2 regions of the Streptomyces sp. NPDC001410 genome follow, and region 2 is predicted to be linked to the other one. Evidence: riboswitches for the same ligand, from Rfam matches in the RefSeq annotation. Region 2 holds a riboswitch; the other holds the start of a gene.
What was found. A riboswitch is a leader RNA that binds a small molecule or an ion and turns the genes downstream of it on or off. The one in region 2 is predicted to bind cyclic di-AMP.
Positions count from the first base shown of each region.

Region 1 (5,109 bases), on a different contig from region 2:
CGACGTGGAGACCTACTGCCTGGGCCAGGCCGCCTCGGCCGCCGCGATCCTGCTCGCGGCCGGGACCGAGGGAAAGCGGTTCACGCTGCCGAACGCGCGCGTGGTGCTCGAACAGCCCGCGCTGCCCGAACCGGCCAAGGGACAGCCGAGCGACCTCGTCATCCAGGCCGACGAGTTGGCCCGGACGCGCACGCTCATGGAGGAGATGCTGGTCCTGCACACCGGGCGCACCCCGGAACAGGTCCACCAGGACCTGGAGCGGGAGCTGGTGCTGGACGCGCCGGGCGCACTGGCGTACGGCCTGGTGGACGGCGTCGTCCCGAGCCGCAGGAGCACCCCCGGCGCACAGCACGCGGGGTGAGCCGGCCGATGCTGCCACCGGAGCTTCCGCCGCTGCCCGCCCTGACGTGCGCCGAGGGCGAGTTGATCGACCGTTATCTGGAGGCGGTCGACCTGCTGGGCCGGATCAACCCGGCGCAGTCCGGGGACACCTACCGCGGGCTGCGCGCGGCGCAGGCCCTGGTGCGCAAGGCGTCCGAGCTGCGCGACGCGCTCGCCCTCATGCACCAGCGCGGCGAGACGGAGCTGCATGGGGACACGCTGGCACGGGCCTTGAGGGTGCTCGACGGCGAGCGCCGCACCGCTCGCGTCGTGCTCCCGCCGGACCGCGTGGGCTGATCCGGACGCTCGTCCGGCCCGACGGGCCCAACGCGTCGACGGACCCGCCGGAGCCGGACTCGAAACGGCCCGAACGACGTACCCCCGGCCGGCGTATCTCCAGAACTTTTTCCGGGTCTCCCGGCTTGCGCAGTACGCCGGTTCAAGGTCGGCGAGAAAGTGCTTCGTCCCAGGTCCGGGGCTACGTGCGGGATCTGACGGTGCCTCGAACACAGCAGCGTCCACCCGAACGGGTGAGTGGTGAGTAACACCACAAATCCCCGATTCCATTGGGATTTTCCGACTCCTGTGAGTGAAGATCCGTGTCTGACGACAAGCCCCCGCCACCACGGCGGGGCGATCCGGGCGGACGCCGAGTCCTGCCGCCGCCCCGGATGACCGGTCGACAGGAGTGGATCGGCAGGAGTGGAGGACCCGAGCAAGACGGGTCGCCGGAACGGACGTTCGTCGCACAGACGGGCGGTCGCACCGAGCAGCCCTTGGGGTGAAGCCGTGGCAACACGGCCGGGCAACTTCGCCAGCCCGAATCCGACAGGTCATCCTTCACAGGCGGCTGACGAAGGGTTGCGCATGACTGCGCTCAATCGTGTCCCGTCGCTCATGGCCCGTGCCGGTACGGCCTCGGCTCTCACCCTCGCCGCCGTCGGCGGCTCGATCGTGGTCCCGGGCCTCGCCACCGACGCCTCGGCCGCCGGCACGGCGGCGAAGGCACTCCAGGTCGCGGCCTCCAAGAAGGGTGCCCCGTACGCATGGGGGGCCACCGGGCCGCGCCGCTTCGACTGCTCGGGGCTGACGCTCTACTCGTTCAAGAAGGCGGGCAAGAAGCTGCCACGCACGGCCGCCCAGCAGTACAACAAGACGCACCACATCTCGGCCCGGAGCCGCAAGGCCGGCGACCTGGTGTTCTTCCACTCGGGTTCGAGCGTCTACCACGTCGGCATCTACGCCGGGAAGGGCAAGATCTGGCACGCCCCCAAGACCGGGTCCGTGGTGCGGCTGGAGAAGATCTGGAGCAGGAGCGTCTGGTACGGCCGGGTCAGCTGACCCGGGCTCAGGGCAGGAGCGGCTCCAGCAGCAGAGCCGCTCCCAGCACCGTCAACACCGCCCCGGTGCCCGCCTGCAGCATGCGGGCGGCCCGGGGCCGGCGCAGCCACCTGCCGAGCCGGTCCACCAGCAGGGCCACCACCTGGAACCACGCCAGCGCCAGCGTGCAGACGATCAGCGCGAGCAGCAGCGTCCTGGGCAGCGCGGAGTCACCCGACGGCACGAACTGGGGCAGCAGGCTGAGGAAGGTCAGCGAGGCCTTCGGGTTGAGGACGTTGGTGACGAAGCCCTGCCGCAGCGGGTGCGCAACGGGCGGTGCCGCCTCGACGGAGGCGGTGGCGGTGGCAGGCCGCCGCAGCGACCACAGGGTCCGCACGCCGAGCTGCAGCACATAGGCGCCGCCCAGCAACTGCAGCGCGCGGAAGAGTGCGGGGACGGCGACCAGCACGGCGGCGACTCCGGCCACCGCCAGCGTGGTGTGCACCAGGAGGCCGCCCGCGATGCCGAGCCCGCAGACCGCACCGGCGCGGCGGGAGACCAGGGCGTTGCGTACGACCACCGTGAAGTCGGCGCCCGGCATGGCGACGAGTCCTGCGGCGATCCCGGTGAAGGCGATGAGCTGTCCGTCCATACCGCCAGCGTGCACGGAGCGAGCCTTCAGCAGGTATTTCGAATGAGCAGGGTCTGCCTTAAGCAGTGCTTTAGGCTTGTGCCATGTACGATCCCACGCGGCTGGCCGCGCTGGTCGCCGTCGCGGAGGCGGGCTCCATCACACGGGCCGCCGACCGGCTCGGCTATACGCCGCCCGCGCTCTCCCAGCAGCTGGCCAAGCTGGAACGGGAGGCGGGCACTGCGCTGCTGGTGCGGCATCACCGCGGGGCCCGGCTGACCGAGGCGGGCGAGGTGCTGGTGGCGCGGGCCCGGCGGGTGCTGGACGAGCTGGAGCAGGCCCGGCACGAACTGGCCCGGCTGACCGGTCTGTCGGGCGGGGTGCTGCGGCTCGGCACCTTCCCGACCGCGGGCGTCCATCTGCTGCCGCCGGCGCTGAGCGCGTTCCGCCGGGCGCACCCGGACGTCGAGCTGTCGGTCGCCGACTACGACCCGCCGGCCGGGGTCGCCGCAGTGGCGGCCGGCGAGGTGGATCTGGCGCTGACCCACGCCTACCACCCGGGCGAGGCCGCTGCGGTGCCGGCCTCGGTCGGTCTGGAGCCGGTCCTGGTGGAGGAGCTGGTCTTGGTGACGGCGCCGGGTCATGCGCTGAGCAGCGCCTCGTCGCGGCTGCCGCTGGAGCAGCTGGCCGGGCAACCGCTGATCAGCATGGCCCCGCACCATCCGGCCCGGCGGGAGGTGGAGGCCCTGCTCGCCGAGGCGGGCGCCACTCCCGCGCTGCTGGTGCCGACCCCCGGGTACGCCGTGGTGTGCGCGCTGGTCAGCGCGGGGCTCGGGGTGGCCGTCGTACCGGAGATGGTGGCGCGGACCGCGGTGACTCCGGTCGGGGTGCGGCCGCTGGAGGCGGGACGGCTGCGCCGTACGATCTCGGTCGCCTTCCGGCCCGACGAGGTCGCTCCGGCGGCGGAGGCGTTCCGGGCCCTGCTGCACGGGGCGTTCGGCCGCGCCCGGCAGACGCCGGTGGGTCAGCGGCCGTCCCGGTGAAGCGTCGCCCGGCCGAGTGGGGTTGGCCGCATGGTGCCGAAGCGGTTCAGCAGGGGCGGACGGGAATTGTCGGACAGGCCCTAGAGCTCCGGCTGTCCTGCCGTGACCGGCTCGGCCGGGATGGTCCAGGGGAGTTCGATGGAGACCGTCTTGCCGCCCTCGTGGGTGGGGCGGACGCGGAGCTTGCCGCCCCACTCGGCGGTGAGCCAGCGGATGATGACCATGCCGCGCCCGTTGTCCTGCTGGACGGCGGCGGGCAGTCTCTTCGGAAAGCGCGGATGACTGTCCGTGACGCCGATGCGCAGATGTTCGTCACGGTCCAGAGCGATGTCGACCGTGAAGGTGGGTGACTGTCCGAAGGTGTGCTGTACGGCGTTGGTGGCCAGCTCGGAGACGATGAGCCGCACGGTGTCGGCCGCTTCGGTGTCCGACGGCAGCCCCCACTCCTCGAGGGTTCCCACCACGTAGGAGCGGGCCGCGGAGACCGAGGCGGGATCGCTCGGCAGAGTGACGGATGCTTCCAGATGGTCTGCCATGGCGACGTCGTCCCTTTCCCACGGGACCGCAGTCCGACGAGGAGCGGATGGTTCGAGTACGGTCCCGGACTGGTGCTTGTTCGCCAGACTGCCATCACCGGGCCGGTCCGGGGAGCGATCCACCAAGATATGCATATATCTGTCGCTCAAAGCGGTGAACTCTGCGACGCGAGACCGTATTTGGGTGGCCCGTAAGGAGTAAGGAGTAACCCATGCAGAACGGTCCCGCGGTGCGGCGTCGCAAATTGGGCGCCGAGCTGCGTGCACTGCGCACCGGGGCGGGGCTCACCAGCGGTGAGGCTGCCCGTCTCGTGGGCTGGCACCAGTCGAAGGTGAGCCGCATCGAGACCGGCGCCAGCGGGGTGAAACCGGCCGACGTGCGGTTACTCCTCGACGCCTACGGGGAACGGGACGGCCAACTGCGTGAGTTGCTGCTGATGTTGGCGGGGTCGGAGGAGGCGGGCGGCCGCAGCCGCTGGTGGCACGCCTACCGCGGCATCCTGCCGCCCACCTACCGTGATTTCATCAGCCTGGAGTCACAGGCGACCGGGATGCGCACGCTGGAGACCACGGTGGTTCCCGGCCTTCTGCAGACGCCCGAATACGCTCAGGCGGTCACCCGTGCGGCCCTGGACGGGGTGGACGAGGAGCGGCTGGACGCGCTGGTGGAGGTGCGGCTGGCCAGGCAGGACGTGCTGCGCTCCGATCCACCGCTGGAGCTGAGCGCGGTACTGGACGAGGCGGTGCTCAGGCGCGAGATCGGCGGGCCGGAGGTCATGGCGCGGCAGCTGGCCCGGCTGGTCGAGTGCGCCCGCCTGCCCCAAGTGCGCCTCCAGGTGCTCCCGTTCGCCGCCGGTGCGCATGTCGGCCTCACCGGGCCTTTCGTTATTTTCTCATTTCAGAGCACTTCTGATCTGGATGTGGTTGTTCTCGACCAGTTGACGAGTAGCCTCTACCTGGAACGGAAAGAAGACCTCAAGGCTTACCTGGAGGCCTTCAACACCCTCCAGATCCACGCCCTTTCAACCGAGGACTCGTTGGATTACATCGCCGGGATAGGTGACGGCGCGTAAGGAGGCACCATGTCAGCACTGCCTCGGAACGTCCCTGCCAGTACCGATCTGCACGACGTGCGCTGGCTGCGCAGCAGCTACAGCACGGGAGCCAACAACTGCGTGGAGACGGCCCGGCCGCACTC
Region 1 is NZ_JBIAWE010000024.1:50,968-56,076, forward strand. It holds gene ACFY3C_RS39260 (ATP-dependent Clp protease proteolytic subunit) at 1-361, shown strand, start outside; gene ACFY3C_RS39265 (hypothetical protein) at 370-678, shown strand; cyclic di-AMP (ydaO/yuaA leader) riboswitch at 1,098-1,246, shown strand; gene ACFY3C_RS39270 (C40 family peptidase) at 1,249-1,722, shown strand; gene ACFY3C_RS39275 (LysE family translocator) at 1,730-2,353, opposite strand; gene ACFY3C_RS39280 (LysR family transcriptional regulator) at 2,437-3,375, shown strand; gene ACFY3C_RS39285 (ATP-binding protein) at 3,456-3,911, opposite strand; gene ACFY3C_RS39290 (helix-turn-helix domain-containing protein) at 4,124-4,984, shown strand; gene ACFY3C_RS39295 (DUF397 domain-containing protein) at 4,994-5,109, shown strand, end outside.
Region 1: linked by a shared signal. The riboswitch ahead of ACFY3C_RS39270 (C40 family peptidase) and the one ahead of ACFY3C_RS21370 (transglycosylase SLT domain-containing protein) in region 2 are both predicted to bind cyclic di-AMP.

Region 2 (5,109 bases):
CGCCTACCGCCGCAGCGGCTACACGACGCCGCACGCGCCGGCGAAGGCGAGCGGGACGGAGCTGGCCTGGCTCGCGGGTGACGACCCGATGCCGTTCCTCACGATGCTCGCCCGCTTCGTGCGCCCGGGCGCGAAGCACCTGTATCAGCTGTGGCGCACCAACCGCCGCGGCAGCAGCACCACTCCCACCACGAAGTAGGCAAGGCCACGAAGGTGGCGCACCGCGTCCTGGGGAGGGACTTCGTGATTCGACCGGTTGCAGTCATCGGGGCCGGGCCGTACGGCCTGTCCACCGCCGCCCATCTGCGGGCGCGCGGCATCCCCGTCCGCGTCTTCGGCGCCCCCATGGTCAGCTGGCGCGCCCACATGCCCGAGGGCATGCTCCTCAAGTCGACCCCCGCCGCCTCCAACCTCGACTGCCCGCAGCCCGGCCACACCCTCGCCGACTACTGCGACGCGGCCGGTGTCCGCCGGCTGGTGACCGACGAGGACATCGTCCCGGTGGAGACCTTCATCGCGTACGGCGAGTGGTTCCAGGAGAAGCTGCTGCCCGACCTGGAGCAGGTCCGGGTCGTCTCCGTGGACCGCGATAAGAGCGGCGGGTTCGAACTCAAGCTGGACTCGGGGGAGTTGTTCACCGCACGCGCGGTCGTCGTCGCCACCGGGCTGTCCGGGCTGGCCCATCTCCCGGCGGAGCTGGCGGCAGCGGCGGCCGACGGTCCGGCGCTCACCGGTCCGGTCTCCCACAGCTCCCAGCACCACGACCTCACCCGCTTCGCCGGCAAGGAGCTGATCGTCGTCGGCGCCGGCCAGTCCGCGCTGGAGGCGGCCACCCTCGCGGCCGAGGCCGGCGCCCGGGTGCGCGTGGTCGCGCGCGGCCGCGGCCGGGTCGCCTTCGGCGCCCCGCCCTGGGAGCAGCCGAGGCTGCGCCCCGAGTCGCCCTTCGGCCGTGCCTGGTCCCTGTGGGCGCTCAGCCACTACCCCCACGCGTACCGCTTCCTGCCCGCCCGCACCCGCCACTACCTGGTCCGCCGGGTCCTCGGCCCGCTCGGCGCCTGGTGGCTGCGCGACCGCTTCGAGGGCAGGGTGCAGGTCCAGGAGGTCGAGCGGGTGGTGGGCGCCGAGGCCCCGGACGGCAGCCCGGTCCTCACCGTCCGCACCCACGGCAAGGGCACCGAGCGGCTCTCGGCCGACCACGTCATCGCGGCCACCGGCTACCGCGTGAACATCGCCGCGATGGACTTCCTCGGCCCTGAGCTGCGCACCCGGCTGGCGGTGAGCCGGGGTACGCCCAGGCTCGGACCCGGGTACGTCTCCTCCGTCCCCGGCCTGTACTTCACCGGCCTCCCGGCGGCGTCCTCGTACGGCCCGGTGATGCGCTTCGTCTGCGGCACGGAGTTCGCCTCGCCGCGCCTGGCCGGGCATCTGGCGGCGGCACACGGCTGAGCCGCGGACGACGCCGTCTCGCTCACCGGCAGGTCCGATCGCGTCAACTCCACACCATCAGGGCGGCGGCAGGGGCCACTTGGGGCTGAGGGGCACACAAGTCCGGGAACTTCAGGGTGAGTCGGCGGGGCGTGGGATCCGTATTCTCTGATCATGGCCGCACCCCCCGCATACTCACTGATCGCCACCGACCTGGACGGGACGCTGCTGCGCGGCGACGACACCGTCTCCGACCGGTCGCGCGCCGCGCTGGAGCGGGTGGCACGGGCCGGCGCCCGGCACCTGGTGGTGACGGGCCGCCCGGCTCCTCGGGTACGGCCCCTCCTGGAGAGCCTCGGCAGCACGGGGCTCGCGGTGTGCGGGCAGGGCGCGCAGGTCTACGACGCCGGCGCCGACCGTCTGCTGTGGTCGGTCCGGCTGGACCGGGAACTGGCCGAGACCGCGCTCGGCAAGATCGAGGCCGAGGTGGGGCAGGTCTACGCGGCCGTCGACCAGGACGGCGTGGACGGGCTCACCCTGATCGAACCCGGGTATCTGATGCCGCACCCGACCCTGCCGGCCGTGCGGGTCGGCCGCCGCGACGACCTGTGGTGCGAGCCCATCAGCAAGGTGCTGCTGCGCCATCACACGCTGTCCGACGACGAGTTGGCGGCGATCGCACGCTCGGCGGTGGGCTCGCTGGCGACGGTCACGATGTCGGGGCCCGGGACCGTGGAACTGCAGCCGTCCGGGGTCACCAAGGCGACGGGGCTGGCGCTGGCCGCCGAGTACCTGGGGATCGCCGCCGGCCGGGCCCTCGCGTTCGGCGACATGCCCAACGACATCCCCATGTTCGACTGGGCCGGACGCGGCGTCGCCATGGCGAACGCCCACCCCGAACTCAAGGCCGTCGCCGATGAGATCACCAAGTCGAACGAGGACGACGGCATCGCCGTCGTCCTCGAAAGACTGTTCCCGACCGACTGACCGGGATATCAGTAGTGGCCCGCCGTGGGCGCCGGTCAGTAGGCGCCGAAGACGTTGTCGATCGACCCGTAGCGCGCGGCCGCGTAGTTGCAGGCGGCCGTGATGTTCGCGACCGGGTCGTAGATGTCGAAGGACGTTCCGGCCACGTGGTACGCGTTGAACGTCGGGTCGATGACCTGGAGCAGGCCCTTGGACGGGATGCCCTTGGCCGCGTTGGAGTCCCAGAGGTTGATGGCCGCCGGATTGCCGGACGACTCGCGGATGATGTTGCGGTAGATGCCGTTGTACGTCCCTGGGATGCCCTTCTGGGCCATGATCGCGAGCGACTCGCGGATCCAGCCGTCGAGGTTGTTCGGGTACCCGGCGAGCGTGGTGGACGGCGTGGTGGCCGTGGGGGTGGCCGCGGAGGCGCTGGTCGCGCCGATGACGGGAAGGGCGAGCACAGCGGCGCCGGTGCCGATGACGGCGAGCTTGCGGACGAGGCGGTTGGTGCGGGTGCGGCGGGGCTGAGCGGCAGCAAGCATGGGGACGTTCCTCTCCGTCGCCTACGAGGTGAGCTGTCGGGTTCGGGCGGGGAGGTGCCCGGCCGTACCTCTGGGGGGAGGCACGACTTCACCCCTAGCCGTCCCGGCGCGACATGCGTCGTCCGGTCCGGCGGCTTACCTGGGTCCCCCGCTCCTGCCGTACGAATGAGTTCGTCGATGGGTGGTGTCAGACGCGGCAGGATTCGGCGTTCGTCTGACTGGCCCGGAAGCTATGCGACAGCACATGTCAGGAACAAGTACTTGATTCACCCAATGAGGCACTTGACCTTGATCTGTTCCGAATGGGGCACTTGATCCTTTGCGGTTGCCAACGCTCAACTGCCCGATGTGGAAAGGGGAGAACGGGGGTGGCGCCCATTGGCCGATTCCTGGGCCCGCGTGACCCAACTCACGAAATGGCAAAGAGTACCAAATCAGACATGGGGGATTCGGGAGATTTGCTGGGTGTGGTGCAAAAGGAGTACTCCGCCCGCCGTGCGGTTCGCGACAAATCGGGCGAGATCCTGTTAAGTCATTGTGTACCCATACTTATCAGATGATCAAAAACATACCGACCCTGATCCGATACCGCCCGGGCTGGACCGGTGGGCGCTATCGGTGATCGAAACAGGACCGGATACGCTGACTTGAGTGATGGCAACGACCTATCGACAAACCGTGTAATCGCCAGCAGACACCAGCAGACAGGAGACCCCTCGTGACCGTCGTCGGGCCGTTCGGGCTGAGCGTGCGGGACCAGGCTCTGGAAGCCGATGTCCAGGCCGGATTGGCGGCTGTCGAGGAAGGCTTGCTCGAAGCCACCAAGAGCGAGGTCCCGTTCATCACGGAGGCCGCGCAGCACCTCGTACGGGCCGGTGGGAAGCGGTTCAGGCCGCTGCTCGTCATGCTCGCGGCGCAGTTCGGCGATCCGTACGCGCCGGGCGTCGTGCCGTCGGCCGTCGTCGTGGAGCTGACCCACCTGGCCACGCTGTACCACGACGACGTCATGGACGAGGCTTCCGTGCGGCGCGGCGTGGACAGCGCCAACACCCGCTGGGGCAACTCGGTCGCGGTCCTCACCGGCGACTTCCTCTTCGCCCGCGCCTCCCAGATCCTCGCCGACCTCGGCCCCGAGGCGGTCCGGGTCCAGGCCCTCGCGTTCGAGCGGCTGGTCACCGGGCAGATCCTGGAGACCGCGGGCCCCTCGGACGGCCGCGACCCGGTCGACCACTACCTGGACGTGCTCGGCGGCAAGACGGGCTCCCTGGTGGCCGTGTCGTGCCGGTTCGGCGCCATGATGTCCGGCGCCGACGAGACGGTCGTCGACGTGCTCACGCAGTACGGCGAACGGCTCGGGGTCGCCTTCCAGCTCGCGGACGACGTCCTGGACATCGCCTCCGACTCGCACGAGTCCGGCAAGACCCCGGGCACGGACCTGCGCGAGGGCATCCCGACGCTGCCCGTGCTCCGGCTGCGCGAGCGGGCCGCCCGCCTCGGCCTGGCCGAGGACATCGCGCTGTGCGAGCTGCTCGACTCCGACCTCAGCGACGACGCCCGGCACGCCGAGGCGCTGACCGCGCTGCGCGCGCACCCCGCGCTGGAGCAGGCCCGCCGGGACACCGTCCGGTACGCGGAGGAGGCGCGGGCGGCGCTGGCCCCGCTGCCGGAGTGCGACGCCAAGGCGGCGCTGCTCGAGCTGTGCGACGCGGTGGTGCACCGGGCCGGCTGACCCGTCCCGCACCTGTCTTGAGGGCGGTGTCTCCCGCACGACCCCTACGGGTCGGGGGAGGCGCCGCCCTCGCGTGTCATACCGCAGGCGTACACGGAGTTGGCTCCGTGGTCTGACGCTTCCTCACGGCCGATTTGGTCAGATGGAAACCACGGAAATCACCACTCCTCACCGATTCGGGTGAGAATGGCGGCTCAGGTGGACCAGTGTGGGGACAGCCGCCGCCGACGACGGAGGTAAGGCACAGATGGCACCGTACGAATCCGACGAGGCAACGGGCGCCGGGCAGGGCGAGGACCTGCCCACGGGGCGCCGCAAAGCCGCCCGGTACGTGGTTCCGGTCGCGGTGGTGGGGGTGGCGGCGGCCACGATCGGGCTGGTCCCGGCTCTCGCCGACTCCGGTTCCCCCGATCTGCCGAAGATCACCGCGCAGCAGCTCATCGA
Region 2 is NZ_JBIAWE010000009.1:192,477-197,585, forward strand. It holds gene ACFY3C_RS21355 (ATP-grasp domain-containing protein) at 1-199, shown strand, start outside; gene ACFY3C_RS21360 (FAD-dependent oxidoreductase) at 244-1,446, shown strand; gene ACFY3C_RS21365 (HAD family hydrolase) at 1,600-2,412, shown strand; gene ACFY3C_RS21370 (transglycosylase SLT domain-containing protein) at 2,448-2,936, opposite strand; cyclic di-AMP (ydaO/yuaA leader) riboswitch at 2,942-3,155, opposite strand; gene ACFY3C_RS21375 (polyprenyl synthetase family protein) at 3,655-4,665, shown strand; gene ACFY3C_RS21380 (outer membrane lipoprotein carrier protein LolA) at 4,913-5,109, shown strand, end outside.